Regions from separate parts of the Streptomyces sp. NPDC002088 genome, predicted to be linked through region 1. Evidence: predicted binding sites of a transcription regulator. Region 1 holds the regulator's gene; the other holds the start of a gene.
The links. The regulator HspR, encoded in region 1, represses chaperone genes until heat shock. The targets are predictions, from matches to a motif close to TTGAGNNNNNNNNNCTCAA.

Region 1 (7,764 bases):
CTTCATCGAGAAGGACTACTACAAGGTCCTCGGCGTCCCCAAGGACGCCACCGAAGCCGAGATCAAGAAGGCGTACCGGAAGCTCGCCCGCGAGTTCCACCCGGACGCCAACAAGGGCAACGCCAAGGCGGAGGAGCGCTTCAAGGAGATCTCCGAGGCGAACGACATCCTCGGTGACCCCAAGAAGCGCAAGGAGTACGACGAGGCCCGCGCCCTCTTCGGCAACGGCGGCTTCCGTCCGGGGCCCGGCGCGGGCGGCGGCAACTTCAACTTCGACCTGGGCGACCTCTTCGGAGGCGGCGCCCAGGGCGGCGGCGGAGGGGCCGGCGGCTTCGGCGGCGGCATCGGTGACGTCTTCGGGGGCCTGTTCAACCGGGGCGGCGCGGGCACCGGCACGCGCACCCAGCCCCGGCGCGGCCAGGACATCGACACCGAGGTCACGCTGAGCTTCACGGAGGCGATCGAGGGCGCGACGGTCCCGTTGCGGATGACCTCGCAGCAGCCGTGCAAGGCCTGCTCCGGCACCGGCGACAAGAACGGCACACCGCGCGTGTGCCCGACCTGCGTCGGCACCGGCCAGGTGGCGCGGGGCTCCGGCGGCGGGTTCTCGCTGACGGACCCCTGCCCGGACTGCAAGGGCCGCGGTCTGATCGCCGAGCACCCCTGCCTGGAGTGCCACGGCAGCGGCCGCGCCAAGTCCTCCCGCACGATGCAGGTCCGCATCCCGGCGGGCGTCACCGACGGGCAGCGGATCCGGCTGCGCGGCAAGGGCGCGCCCGGCGAGCGGGGTGGCCCGGCCGGCGACCTGTATGTCGTCGTGCACGTCGGCTCCCACCCGGTGTTCGGCCGCAAGGACGACAACCTCACCGTCACCGTCCCGGTGACGTTCACGGAGGCGGCGCTCGGCGGCGAGGTCCGGGTTCCGACCCTCGGCGGCCCGCCGGTGACGCTGAAGCTGCCCCCGGGCACGCCCAACGGCCGCACCATGCGCGCCCGCGGCAAGGGCGCGGTCCGCAAGGACGGCACCCGCGGAGACCTGTTGGTCACCGTCGAGGTGAGTGTCCCGAAGGACCTGTCGGGGAAGGCTCGTGACGCACTGGAGGCGTATCGCGAGGCGACCGCGGAGGAGGATCCGCGGGCGGAGCTGTTCGAGGCCGCGAAGGGAGCTTGAGAGTGATGGAAGGCCGTCGGCGTAACCCGTATGAACTGACCGAGGAGACCCCGGTCTACGTCATCTCGGTGGCGGCCCAGCTCTCCGGCCTGCACCCGCAGACGCTTCGCCAGTACGACCGCCTGGGCCTGGTCTCCCCCGACCGCACCGCGGGCCGGGGCCGGCGTTACTCGGCCCGCGACATCGAACTGCTGCGCACCGTCCAGCAGTTGTCGCAGGACGAGGGCATCAACCTGGCCGGCATCAAGCGGATCATCGAACTGGAGAACCAGGTCGCCGCCCTCCAGTCCCGCGTCGCGGAAATGGAAGCGGCCCTGGACGGCGCGGCGGCCGCGATGCAGCAGCGCGAGGCCGCGGTGCACGCCTCCTACCGACGCGACCTGGTCCCGTACCAGGAGGTCCAGCAGACGAGCGCGCTGGTGGTGTGGCGGCCGAAGCGGCAGCAGTCCTCGGACTGACGGTCCGACGGTACGCACACGAAGGGGCCCGGGAGACTTCCCGGGCCCCTTCGTGTGCGGCCGGAGCCGTGTGTGCGGTCAGAGCCAGGAGTCCCAGATGCCGTACGCCTCCTGCTCGACGACCTCCTCCTTGCCCGTGGGGTCGATGTAGACGGCCCGGTAGTAGTACAGGCCGAGCGGGTCCTCGTGCACGGTGGTGTCCATGTGGAATTCCGGGTCGGTCACCTTGCCCGTGGCGAACGTGGTCCAGGCGCCGGCGGCCGCGTCCCACTTCTCCCAGCGGTAGTCCGTGTAGTCGCCGCACGGCATGTCGTAGATGGTCTCGCCGCAGCGGACGTAGAGCTCCGGGTACTGGTCCTCACGGACCTCGGTGCCGGTCCAGCCCGGCGGGCGGGTGTCCGGCAGGGTGACGGAGACCTCGGCGGGGTTGAAGGCCGCGATGTCGTCCGGGTCGGCGAGAGCGGTGCCGTCCGTGGCGGCGACCCGGTAGAGGTGGGTGGCGCCGTCGGGGATCGTCGGGCAGAGGATCTCGGTCGCCGACATCGAGGTGCTCGAAAAGCAGTTGGAGTCCCAGACCGTCTCTCCGGTGTCCGGGTCGGTCGTGCTCTGCCACACGTGATAGCCGCTCACGTCGTCGTCGGCGGGCGGTGTCCAGGTCAGCCGGACACCGAGCGGAACCCGTTCGGCCGTCAGGTTCTCGACCGGCGCCGGACGTACGGTGTCCGACGTGGTCGCCGTGGCGGCCGGACCGGGCGCCGACTCATGGCCGTACGGGTCGATCGTCACGACCGTGTAGTCGTACGTCGTCTCGGACGCGCCGGAGATGTCCCGGCAGACGCCGTTGATCTGCTGGCTGCCGGCGTAGGCGGGGGCGTCGTCACCGGCCCAGGTCCAGTACGTCTTGGGGTCCGTCACCGGCAGGTCCTGCGAGCTGTTCGGCTTGCACCCGGTCACGACGCTGCTCTCGCCGGTCGCCTTGTCGGTGCGGACGATCCGGTAGGTGAGCAGCGGCTGGTCCGAGTCGAAGGTCCACGGGTCGGCGCCGCTCCACTCGATCGACACGCCCTCGCCATAGTTGACCGCGGTGGTCGCGAACGGGGCGATGGCCTCCGGCCGGTCGGCCATCGCCAGGGTGATCTCCGTCGGGGCGGCGGCGTTGCCCTTGGCGTCCACCGAGCGCACCGCGTACCGGTAGCTGTCGGCGACCGAGAGCAGCTGGCGCGGCACGACGTCGGTCTGCGCGGTGCTGCCGCCGCCGGACAGGGCGTCGGAGTAGCCGCCGGTCGAGGGGTCGTACTGGAGGACCTGGTACGAGGCGGCCCCGGTGACCGGGGACCACACCAGGTGGGGAACGCCCGACCGGTACTCGACCCGGACGCTGGAGACGGGCGCCGGCGGTGTCAGGTCGGAGGTGGTGAACGTGGTGGCGGCCGAGTACGCGGACCAGTTCCCGGCGGCGTCCCGGGCCCGGCCGCGGTAGGTGACCTTGGTGCCGTCGGCGGGGCGGCCGGTGTCGCAGATCGCGCCCTTGGCACCGGAGTAGACGGTGCTCCAGGTGTTGGTCACGGGGTTGAGGCGCTGCATCTCGTACCACGCGATGTCGGCCGCGTTCTGGGCGGTGGTGACCAGCTCCGGGGCCGCGAAGGGCTGGTCGACCGGGCACGAGTCCATCTCGACGAAGGGTGCCGCGGGCGGTGTCTTGTCCACGGTGACCACGGCCTGGTCGGCGGTGCCCGCCGACGCGTTGCCCGCCTTGTCGTAGGCGCGGACCTCGTAGTAGTAGGTCGCGCCGGTCTTCGGCACGGTCGCGTCGGTGTACGAGGTGGAGGTGGTCGTCGCCAGGGGCTTGGTGGGGTACGCCGCGCCCTTCAGACGGCGGTAGACGCGGTAGCCGGCGAGGTCCATCTCCTTGTTCTTCGACCAGGAGACCTTCGCCTTGCCGGTGGTCTTGTCGTACGTCACCGAAGTCCCTGTCGGGACGAGCGGCTTGACCTTGTCGACGCTCGCGGAAGTTCGGGGCGTGTAGCCGAACTTGACGTTCGCCGAACCGGTCCAGTTGACGTAGTCCACGCGCAGGGTGTGCTTGCCCGACGGGACGGTGACGTTGACCGTCTTCTTCACCGTGGACGAGACGTTCCTCCAGAGGTCGACCTTGCGGACGCCGTCGACGTAGACCCGTACGCCGTCCTGCGTGGCGGCCGAGAACGTGAAGGGGCCGCCGGAGCCGAAGTCGCGGGTGACCGTCCAGCGGACGCCGAAGTTGTTCGTCGGCAGGCCGGAGGCCGGGGCCTTGGTGCCCCAGTTCTGGTCGATCGCGCTGTCGCAGTCCGTTCTTTTCGGAGTGCCGTAGAACGCGGTGTTCGCGTAGAACTGCCGCTTGTAGACCGGGGAGGTGCAGGTCGTGGCGGCGGACGCGGGTGCGGCTACGGCGGTGAGGAGGCCACCGGCGGTGGCGAGCACGACGGCGGTGGCGGTCGCCGTGGACGTGCGTCGTCTGGCTGGGTTCATGCGGTCCTCTGGTCGGGATCGGGACGGGGGCTTAAGCCCGTCGTGATCACGACTCACGAGGAGGCGGGTTGGTTGTACGGATCTTTGCCTGCGCATGAACTTCCGTTGGATGGAGGGTCCGTAAAGAGCGTTTGGAGAAGATTCCGCAGCGTCTTTACGATCGAGTCTGAGCAAAGCGGAGCGTGATGTTGCTATCTCGTTAAGTGATTCCGCTTGACGCCGATGGTTGCCGACGCGTTGGCTTTTCAGACACCTGGGTCACCATGCCGCACCCATGTCCGGAACGCACCTGAAGTGAGCCCCCGAATGCGCCGTATCGCCATATCCGTGGCCGCGTCCACCCTGACCCTCTCGCTGGCAGGCTGCGGCATGCTGAACACGACGGGGGACAGCGCCGACGCGAGCCCGACCAAGGGCAACGACGTCACGGTGGGCGTGCTGATGCCGGAGAAGACGAACACGCGCTACGCGGAGTTCGACTACCCCATCATCAAGGCGAAGGTCGCCTCCCTCACCAACAAGCAGGGCAAGACCCTGTACGCCAACGCCGGCTCCGACGCGGACACGCAGACGACCCAGATGCAGAAGATGATCGACGACAAGGTCGACGTCATCCTGCTCGACGCCGTCGACTCGCACGCCATCGCGGGCACGGTGAAGAAGGCCAAGGACGCGGGCATCCCGGTCATCGCCTACGACCGGCTGGCCGAGGGCCCGATCGACGCGTACGTCTCCTTCGACAACGAGCTCGTCGGCGAGGTGCAGGGGCGCACTCTGGCCGAGGCCATGAGCGACACCTCGGACAAGATCGTCATGATCAACGGCTCGCCCACCGACCCGAACGCCGCGCAGTTCAAGGAGGGCGCGCTCTCCGAGCTCAACGGCAAGGTGGCGATCGCCGCGACCTACGACACCAAGGACTGGAACCCGGACCTCGCCCAGGCCAACATGACCAAGGCGATCAACAAGATCGGCGCGAACAACATCGCCGGCGTCTACTCCGCCAACGACGCCATGGCCGGCGGCATCATCAAGGCTCTGGAGGCCGCGGGCGTCAGCGAACTGCCGCCGATCACCGGCCAGGACGCGGAGCTCTCGGCGGTGCAGCGGATCGTCTCCGGCGAGCAGTACATGAGCGTGTACAAGTCGTACCCGGACGAGGCCGAGGCCGCCGCGCAGATGGCCATCGCCAAGGTCCAGGGGCACGACATCCAGTTCGACGCCCTCGCCCGGGACACGGTCGACAGCCCCACGAACAAGAAAATCCCCGCGCAGCTGGTGACCGTCGTCGCCCTGACGCAGAGCAACATCCAGGAAACCGTCATCGCGGACGGCATCTACAAGGTGTCCGACATCTGCACGGCCAAGTACAAGGCGGCCTGCTCGACGCTCGGGCTGAAGTAGTACCGCCTGCGGTCGCCATGGCGACCAGGTCCTACGACCTGGTCGTACCACGCGTCGGCGCCTTGAGGTGGTCGAGGAGAGCCGAGAGGGAGGCGGGGGTGGTGGAGAGCACGGTACGGGGCCGGTCGCTCTCGCGGAGGTGGATGGTTCCGGTGGGGGCGGTGGCGAGGTAGACGCAGTCCCCCTGCGGGCCGCCGCTGTACGTCGACTTCTGCCAGTGGAGTTCGGACATTCGGGCCTCCCCTAAAGGGTGTAGAGAAGGTGCTGAACCAAGGCCAGCGAGTCCTTCACTGAGTGTGCTTCAGGGGCCAACGATACGTCGATGGGTGCGAGGGCGTTTTCGACGAGTCGGTCGAACATGTCCTTGTACTGATGCAGCTGGGTTCGCTCGCTCAAGTACCGGGACCCGCTGGGCTGTTCAAGTACGACGGTGCTCAGCTCCGCAACGCTGGGAATGACGAGAACGAAGTTCCCGCTGAGGGCGGCGTGCGCCTGTGCGCTGAACGGATAGATCTGGATGGTCACGTTGGGCAGGCGGGCCAGTTCGATGAGCCGGAGCAGTTGCTCGCGTACCACCTGAGGTCCGCCGAATCGCATGTGCAGGGCGGCCTCGTGGATCACGGCGTGGACTGCGGGCGGGTTCTCGGACGTGAGGATCCGCTGCCGCTCCATCCGGAAGGTCAGGGCTTCCTCGGTGTTTTCGAACCCCAGCTTGGGGCTGTTGAAGATGGCCTGGGTGTACGCGACGGTCTGGAAGAGCCCTGGGATGAACAGCGACTGATGCATGCACAGTGCAGTGGCGCCCGCCTCCAACTCGGCCAAGCTGAGCGCGCCTGACTCCATCGGCCCCTTGTGCGCACTCCACCAGCCTTTCCCGGTCGCCTCGGACAAGGCCACCAAGGCATCGACGTAGGTTTTATCCGTACACCCATACACGCGGCACAGCTCCAGTAGCCGCTCCGTCAGGATCGTTGTCTTGGCGGTCTCGATCTGGCTCAGCTGGGCACGCGCCATGCCGATCCGCTCGGCGGCCTCACCTGCGCTCATCCCTGCCTGTTCGCGCAGTTGTTTGAGCTCGAGGCCGAGTCGTCGCTGACGCTCGCTGATGGTGGTGCGCAGTCCCACTGGCTACTCCTCGTCGGTTCGCTCAAAGTCTCTCCAGAGGGCGGGAGTTCGTCCACCGATTCCATGAAGCAGCTTGAAAATTGTAAACCTGCTCCCCTACGGTGAGTGAGGCGCTGCTAACGCTCCGGAACCGCATCGGAGTTGTCCGATCACCCCTGCCCGCAAGCGAAAGCGCACCCGAACCGGCCTCCAGCCGGACTCGGACGGAGTCATCGCGGGCGTACCAGACAGGAGCCCCCTCATGGAAGCCGCCCGCAGGGCCCCCCACCGACCAGCCCAACTCACCTACGAATACAGCCTGTTCGTCCCTGCCGACGTCACCTCCCCCCGCGTCTGCCGGGACTTCGTACGTGCCGTGCTCTTCACCCACGACCGGGAGCCACTCGTGATGCCCGCCGCCCTGTGCACCTCGGAACTCGTCACCAACGTCCACCTGCACACGAAGGGCTCCGCGATGCTCCGAATCCGGCTCACCCCGGCACGCTTCCACGTCAGCGTCTTCGACGAGAGCCCCGACCCACCGGTCGTGGCCCACCCCGCCGCGGGCAGGGTCGCCTGCTGGGGGCGCGGCCTCGCGCTCGTCGCGGAGACGGCGGATGTGTGGGGGGTCGCCGACGAGAGGTCCGGGCGGTACGCGAAGGGCGTGTGGTTCGAGCTGGGGGTCGGCGCTGGACCGTTCCGGTGTCACCCGATCGGCTGATCCGAGGGCATCGCCGCTGGTCAGTCGTATCACCGTGTCTACCGTGATCGCGTTGCTTGTGCCCCAAGGACGTCAAGCCCGCACTTGAGGAGGTGATGCCACCATGACCGCTCTTGCGCACGAGAGGCCCGAGACCATGCCTGAGATCGACCTGGATGAGGTCCTGTGGCAGGCGTGGAAGGCCATGGAACTCCCCGAGGGCTACCGCGCTGAGATCATCGAGGGAGTCATCGAGGTGTCGCCCACTGGACGCTTTTCACATGCCCAGGTTGTCAACCGTCTGCGGGACGCCCTGGCGATCTTTCTGCACGACAGCGAGTACGGCGCCTGGAACGACACCAACGTGATCCACACGCGCAGGGCGTGGATCACGGATGGGTTCGTGGCTCCTCGGGACG
Region 2 (7,764 bases), on a different contig from region 1:
CAGCACCTGGCCGAGGGCGGTCCCGCGGTCCGCCTCGGGGACGATCTGGCTGACCCGCAGGGCGAGGGTCACCATGACGGGGGTGAGGACGGCGAGATAGGCGCCGAACTGGGCGAAGGCGAGGGCGAGGACGAGCTTGGCGGGGGCGGCCTGCCGAGGGTGCTCGGGCGACGGAGCGGTCGTCGCGTCGAGCGGGGCGTCGTGGCTCAGAGCCATGCGGCACTCCTGGGGGACGGGGGCGGCTTCCTTGCCGCACCGGCCCGCTCAGGGAAGCAGTAAAACCGAGTGGGTACTAGGTTTTGATCAGGTGGCCAGAATCACGCTGCACATGGCTTGAAGCGGAGGGGCTGGTGGCACGTGTAACCACGGGTCGCAGGTCGGTTATCGTGACCGGCATGGAGAGCAGCAGACCGGCAAAGGGGTCGGGCGGTCCGGGCCGCGGGACGTACGCGGTCGGCGACGAACGGCGCCTGCGCATCCTGGACGCCGCCGTCGAGCACTTCGCCCAGTGGGGCTTCCATGCCTCCTCCCTGGCGCGCATCGCCAAGGACGTCGGCATCACTCAGGGTGGACTGCTGCACCACTTCCGCAGCAAGGAGGACCTGCTCGTGCAGGTCCTGGAGCGCACCGAGCACTACGACAAGGAGAAGTTCCTCCACGAGGAGTTCACCTCGGCCGCCGACTGCTATGCCGGCCTGCTCCGGCTCACCGAGTACAACGCCGCCCGCCTCGGCCGCACCCGGATGTTCAACGTCCTCGCCGCCGAGGCCGGAGACCCCGGGCACCCGGCCCACGCGTACTTCGTCCGGCGCTACCGCGAACTCGTGGAGCACATGTCCGGATCGCTTCAACATGCCGTGGACAGTGGGGAGTTGAAGGCCGGTACGGACGTGGCCGGGGTGGCCGAGGAGACGGCCGCGGTCATGGACGGCCTCCAGATCCAGTGGGTCCTCGATCCCAGGGGCTTCGACATGCCCGCCCGCTTCCGCGTCTACGCCGACCGGCTGCTGCGCTCGATCACGACGGAGGGGACCGGACTGCCCGCGGACGCGTGAGAAGCGCCGGATGCGAGAACAGCCTCGGAGGTTGCTGTGCATCGGCCCTCGCGCGGCGCCGGCCTCGCACCGGTCCAGGACAGGCCCTGAGCCGGCGGCCCTAAGCCTTCCTGGCTGCCGCCAGCTTCTCCGCCAGCCCGGGGACGCCCAGCCGGCGTTCTTCCTCCGCGCTCGCCCCGTACAGCCTGTTGGTGAGCTGGTAGGGGTCGGCGCGCAGGTCGTAGTACTCGCGGAAGAGGACCTCGCCGGTGCCCTTCGGGCGGCCGCCGTCGTCGAGGCGGGTGCGGTAGTACTCGGTGTACTGCTCCGACTTGCCGATGTACGACGCCCAGGTGTGGATCGGTGTCTTGTCCTGCTGGTTCCACCACCACTCGGCGAGCAGGTGGTCGCGGTCGTTGCCGGGGTCGAGGAGGGAGTGGCCGTCGTGCGGGGTGTCGGCGGTGGTGCCGGCGGCGGCCAGGAGGGTGGGGGCGATGTCGATGTGGCCGGTGAGGCGGTCGTCGGTCCGCGCCCGGCTCGCCCCGCCGAGTCCGGCCGCCGGCCAGGACAGGTAGAAAGGGACCTCCAGGCTCGGACGGTACGGCACCGACTTGCGCAGCCAGCCGTGGTCGCCCCAGCACAGGCCGTGGTCGCTGGTGAACAGCACGAGTGTGTTGTCGAGCTGGCCGAGCTCGCGCAGCTTGTCGTGGAAGTCGCGCATCGCGTCGTCCACGGAGAGCAGTGTGCGCAGTTGGCGGGTGCGCAGCGCCTTGCCTTCGGCGAGGGTGTGGCGTGCTCTGCGCACGTACGGCGGCTTGTCGGCCTTGTCTGTTGTGCCGGTCTCCGTGACGGAGGGCCTGCCCTGCCACTCCGGTACGCGGGTGTCGGCGTACTTCTTCTCCGGGATGTTCACCTCGTGCGCGGAACGTGTGGCGACGTAGGCGAACCAGGGCCGGGTGTCGGTGCGGGACCGCTCGATGAAGGCGAGGGCGCGGTCCTTGATGACGGTGGTGTTGTAGCCGGGGATGGTCCGGACCGTGCCGTTGTCGTTGTAGTGGCCGTTGTTGTAGGCGACCGGTTCCTGGAGCAGCCACTCGTCGAAGTGGGGCGGGTTGTCGGCGGGGTGCCAGTAGTTGAGGTACTTGCCGAACAGGCCCGTGCGGTAGCCGGTCTCGTGCAGCCGCCGCTGGACGGTGGTGCGCTGGTCGAGGTGGTTCGGGTGGCGGGTGTCGAGGACGCCGTGGTTGTGGGCGTACCGGCCGGACATGATCGAGGCGCGGGACGGGGCGCACAGCGGGGTGTTGGCGTGCGCCCGAGCGAAGGTGACGCCCTGGCCGCCGAGCCAGTCGACGGTCCGGCGCAGCGCCCACTCCGTCTCTTTGGGCTGGTCGTCGGTGAGGACCAGCAGGATGTTGGGGCGGTGGTCGGAGCGGGCGCGGGGGCTGGGGCTGGTGCTGGGGCTGGTGCTGGGGCTCGCAGTGGCCGCGGGGACGCGGCGGGCGGCCGGTGCCTGCCGGGTCGGGGACGGGCTGTCGGCGGCCGCTGCCGTGCCGCTGTCGTCGGCGTGCGTCGCCCGGACGGCCACGGGAACCGCCACCGCGGCCGCGACCGCCGTGGCCCCGACGACGAGCGCCCGCCGGCTCGGCCCCCTGCGATGCTGCTGGTCGTCGCTCACTTCGTCCCCCATGGCCCCGTTGCGTACCCGTTCGCGTGACATGCCCGCTGTGAATCTGCTGGCATTGTGCGTGAGTTGCCTGTGAATGGCATTGCGGGCGTGTAGCGATGTCCTTGCGGGGGCGTGGAGACGGGCGCGCCACGGAACGGGGGAGGCTGACGTGACGGACGAGGTCCGGCAGATCGAACGGGCCGTCGTGGCCACCGGGCGCCTGGTCGCCGGTGTGACCGACGGCCAGTGGGTGAACGGCACACCGTGCGCGGAGTGGGACGCGAGAGCCGTCCTCAACCACACCGTGGGCGGCATGCGCATCTTCGCCGCCGAACTCGACGGCACCGACCCCGGCGCCGAGCACGAGTCGGACTGGCTGGGCACCGACCCGGCCGGCGCGTACGCCACCGCGGCCGGACTCGATCTCGCGGCCTGGCGGAGACCCGGTGCCCTGGACACCGTCGTCCACATCTCCCTCGGCGCCCTGCCGGGCCCCCTCGCGGCGATGGTTCACCTCACCGAGGTCTGCGTCCACGGCGTCGACCTCGCTGTCGCGACGGGGCAACGGGATCTGGTGGACGAGGAGTTGTGCGAGGAACTGCTGTCGACGATGCGGGGCATGGCCGGCTTCGACGCGTTCCGCGTACCCGGCGTGTTCGGCCCGGCGGTGCCGCCCCCGCCGGGCGCGGCACCGCACGGCCTGCTGCTGGCCTACCTCGGCCGGTCGGTGTCCTGACTCTGCTGGTCCGTGTCCTGACGCTGCCGGTCGCCGGGCGGTGACCACACGTACGGAGTCGTCGTGGTCACCGCCCGGAAGCCCAGCCGCCGCAGGATGGGCGCGCTGTCGTCGGAGGCGTCCACGTGCAGGTAACGGACACCGCGGGCGGCGGCGAGTTCGGCACGGGCGGCCACCAGGGCACGGTAGATGCCCTTGCCGCGCCACTCGGCGAGCGTCGAGCCGCCCATCAGCGCGGCGAACTCGGTGCCGGGGCGGAAGATCAGCCAGGCCGCGGAGACCACCTCGCCCTCCGCCTCGGCGACGAGGACCGCGATCTCGTCCGGGGTGCGCGCGACGCGCCGGATGAGGTCGTCGGCGATCTCGCTCAGGTCCAGGCCCCAGATGGCTGTCTCCAGGGCCGCTGTACGGTGCATGTCGGCATCGGCGGTGACCTGCCGCAACGTGACGCCGTCCGGCGGCGCGGGCGTTTCGACGGCCAGTTCCGCCACGGGACAGACGAGCACCGTCTCCTGCGTCTCGGGCTCGAAGCCCGCCGCGCGCAGGCGGTCCGTGAGGTCGGGCGGGGCGTCATGCCCGCGGACCTTCCACTCCACGGCCTTCCCGCGCGCCGCGAAGAAGTCCCGCTGCCGGATGATCAGTTCGTCGAGCTCCCGGCCATGCAGGCCGCCGAGGTCACGCGGGCCGGTGACGAAGCCGCGGTAGCCGAGGTCCATACGGAGCAGCGGGCCGTCGTACTCGTGCGCGACTCCGGGGGGCGGGGTGCGGCGCATCTGGGCGTCGTAGGCGTCGAGCAGGGTCTGCGTGTCCGTCATGGGGAGACGGTACGGGCAGTACGAGGCGGGGACACGCCCTTTCATGAGCCAGGTCCGGCGCCGACGCCGATGCCGACGCCGCGTCCACGACATCCTCGTCACCGAACCCGACCGTCGTGATCGCTCAGAGCGAACGTCGACCTGGGAACAATCAAGGACTGCCGTGCATTGAGTCGGCATAACTCAACTTGACTGCCTAGGGAGAGATCATGGCTTCGACGTCCACACCGCTCACCCTGCCTGTGCTGCCGCTCGACGACGAGGTCGTGCTGCCCGGAATGGTGGTGCCGCTGGACCTGAACGACGCCGACGTACGCGCCGCGGTGGAGGCCGCCCAGGCCGCCGCGCGGTCGGAGCCCGGGAAGCCCAGGGTTCTGCTGGTGCCGCGCATCGACGGTGCGTACCCGGGGACGGGTGTGCTCGGCACGATCGAGCAGGTCGGCCGGCTGGCCGACGGCGACCCGGGCGCGCTGATCCGCGGCCGCGGGCGGGTGAGGATCGGTGCCGGGACGACCGGGCCGGGCGCCGCCCTGTGGGTCGAGGGGACGCGTATCGACGAGAGCGTGCCGGAGCCGCTGCCCGGTCACGTCGGCGAGCTGGTCAAGGAGTACAAGGCCCTCGCCACCGCCTGGCTGCGCAAGCGCGGCGCCTGGCAGGTCGTGGACCGTGTGCAGGCCATCGACGACGTCTCCGCGCTCGCCGACAACTCCGGCTACTCGCCTTTCCTGACCACCGAGCAGAAGGTGGAGCTCCTCGAGACCACCGACCCGGTGGCGCGCCTCAAGCTCGCCACCCAGCAGCTGCGCGACCACCTCGCCGAGCAGGACGTGGCCGAGACGATCGCCAAGGACGTCCAGGAGGGCGTCGACAAGCAGCAGCGGGAGTTCCTGCTGCGACGCCAGCTGGAGGCCGTGCGCAAGGAGCTGCGCGAGCTGAACGGCGAGAAGGACGGCGAGGAGTCCGACGACTACCGCGCCCGTGTCGAGGCCGCCGGCCTTCCCGAGAAGGTCCGTGAGGCCGCCCTCAAGGAGGTCGACAAGCTGGAGCGGTCGAGCGATCAGTCGCCCGAGGGATCGTGGATCCGCACCTGGCTCGACACCGTCCTCGAACTGCCGTGGAACGAACGGACCGAGGACCAGTACGACATCCAGGGCGCCAAGGCGGTCCTGGACGCCGAGCACGCCGGTCTGGAGGACGTGAAGGAGCGGATCACCGAGTACCTGGCGGTGCGCAAGCGCCGTACCGACCGGGGCCTCGGTGTCATCGGCGGCCGCCGCGGCGGTGCCGTGCTGGCGCTCGTCGGCCCGCCCGGCGTCGGCAAGACCTCGCTCGGCGAGTCCGTCGCGCACGCGATGGGGCGGAAGTTCGTGCGGGTCGCCCTCGGTGGCGTCCGCGACGAGGCCGAGATCCGCGGGCACCGGCGTACGTACGTCGGCGCGCTGCCCGGTCGTATCGTCCGCGCGATCAAGGAGGCCGGGTCCATGAACCCGGTGGTCCTGCTCGACGAGATCGACAAGGTGGGCTCCGACTTCCGCGGCGACCCGGCCGCGGCCCTGCTGGAGGTCCTCGACCCGGCGCAGAACCACACCTTCCGCGACCACTACCTGGAGGTCGAACTCGACCTGTCCGACGTGGTGTTCCTCGCCACCGCCAACGTGCTCGAAGCCATCCCGGAGGCCCTGCTCGACCGTATGGAGCTGGTCCGCCTGGACGGCTACACCGAGGACGAGAAGGTCGTCATCGCCCGTGACCACCTCCTCCCGCGCCAGCTGGAGCGGGCGGGGCTCGGCAAGGACGAGGTGACCCTGGACGAGAGCGCGCTGCGCAAGCTCGCCGGCGAGTACACGCGTGAGGCGGGTGTCCGTACCCTCGAGCGGTCCATCGCGCGGCTGCTGCGCAAGGTCGCGGCCCAGCACGAACTGGGCGAGCGGAAGCTGCCGTTCACGATCACGGACGGCGACCTGCGCGCTCTGATCGGCCGGCCGCACCACGTGCCCGAGTCCGCGCAGGACCCGGCCGAGCGCCGTACGGCCGTCCCTGGTGTCGCCACCGGGCTCGCGGTCACCGGCGCGGGCGGTGACGTCCTGTTCGTCGAGGCGTCGCTGGCCGACCCCGAGACGGGCGCGGCGGGTCTGACCCTCACCGGTCAGCTGGGTGACGTGATGAAGGAGTCGGCGCAGATCGCGCTGAGCTTCCTGCGGTCGCACGGCGCCGAGCTCGAACTGCCGGTCGCCGACCTGAAGGACCGGGGCGTGCACATCCACTTCCCGGCGGGCGCGGTCCCCAAGGACGGCCCGAGCGCCGGCATCACGATGACGACGGCACTCGCGTCGCTCCTGTCCGGCCGCCTGGTCCGTACGGACGTGGCGATGACCGGCGAGGTCTCGCTGACCGGCCGGGTGCTGCCGATCGGTGGCGTGAAGCAGAAGCTGCTCGCCGCGCACCGGGCGGGTGTCACCACGGTGATCATCCCCAAGCGCAACGAGCCCGACCTGGACGACGTCCCGGCGGAGGTGCTGGAGAAGCTGGACGTGCACCCGGTGACGGATGTGCGCCAGGTGCTCGAACTGGCCTTGGCCCCCGCCTCCGCGGACGTGGAGGTTCCGGTCGCGGCGTGACGGACGCGTCCGGATGACGAAGGCCCGGGTCCCCTTGGGGGCCCGGGCCTTCCGCGGCCGCCGGCACCGGGCAGCGGATGCTGTGGCTGGACGGCACGACCGGCTGCACGAACCTCGTGAAGCGGGACAGGCCCGCGGGCAAGTGCTGATCCGATCCGAGGGCTGATCCGAGATCTGGTCCGAGATCTGATCCGACCTTCCGAACGCAACGGCCGGGCTCCCGTGGGAGAGGCCCGGCCGTTGTCCCGTGCGGGCTCAGCCGTTGGCCAGTGCGACCACCCGGTCCAGGGCCCCGTTGAACTTGTCGTGGTCCCCGACCGTCGCTCCTGACGACGTGTACTGCCACATCGTGTAGTACGACCAGCCGGCCGGCAGCGTCCCCACTTCGGATGCGTACCGGGCGATCCACAGCGGGTTGGTGGACGCGAAGCCGCTGTAGTTGCCGGTGCACTGGGTCCACCAGGAGGTGGCCGTGTAGATCACGGCGTCGCGGCCGGTGCGGGACTTGTAGGTGTTCAGGAAGTCCGCGATCCAGGTGACCATCGCGCTGGTCGTCTTGCCGTAGCAGGCGGCGCCGTAGGGGTTCCACTCGATGTCGAGGGCGCCCGGGAGTGTCTTGCCGTCCTTGGACCAGCCGCCGCCGTGGTCGACGAAGTAGTTGGCCTGGGTGGCGCCGCTGGTGGTGTCGGGGGTGGCGAAGTGGTACGCGCCGCGGATCATGCCGACGTTGTACGAGCCGTTGTACTGCTGGGCGAAGTACGGGTTCGTGTAGTACGTGCCTTCCGTGGCCTTGGTGTACGCCCACTTGGCCCCGCTGCTCCACAGGGTCGACCAGGCGACGTTGCCCTGGTAGCTGGCGACGTCCACGCCTTCCGTCTGGGTGGCGTCACCGGAG

Region 2: lon (endopeptidase La) is a predicted target of HspR. The motif match lies at 4,420-4,438, and genes of this name have one in related genera.

What each region holds. Positions count from the first base shown of each region.
Region 1 is NZ_JBEOXO010000002.1:330,903-338,666, reverse strand. It holds gene dnaJ (molecular chaperone DnaJ) at 1-1,171, shown strand, start outside; gene ABT114_RS05240 (heat shock protein transcriptional repressor HspR) at 1,177-1,629, shown strand; gene ABT114_RS05235 (PA14 domain-containing protein) at 1,708-4,137, opposite strand; gene ABT114_RS05230 (sugar ABC transporter substrate-binding protein) at 4,444-5,541, shown strand; gene ABT114_RS05225 (DUF397 domain-containing protein) at 5,573-5,773, opposite strand; gene ABT114_RS05220 (helix-turn-helix domain-containing protein) at 5,785-6,666, opposite strand; gene ABT114_RS05215 (ATP-binding protein) at 6,908-7,366, shown strand; gene ABT114_RS05210 (Uma2 family endonuclease) at 7,470-7,764, shown strand, end outside.
Region 2 is NZ_JBEOXO010000010.1:132,400-140,163, forward strand. It holds gene ABT114_RS22750 (MFS transporter) at 1-216, opposite strand, end outside; gene ABT114_RS22755 (TetR/AcrR family transcriptional regulator) at 396-1,055, shown strand; gene ABT114_RS22760 (sulfatase family protein) at 1,156-2,721, opposite strand; gene ABT114_RS22765 (TIGR03086 family metal-binding protein) at 2,870-3,436, shown strand; gene ABT114_RS22770 (GNAT family N-acetyltransferase) at 3,412-4,251, opposite strand; gene lon (endopeptidase La) at 4,461-6,869, shown strand; gene ABT114_RS22780 (lysozyme) at 7,125-7,764, opposite strand, start outside.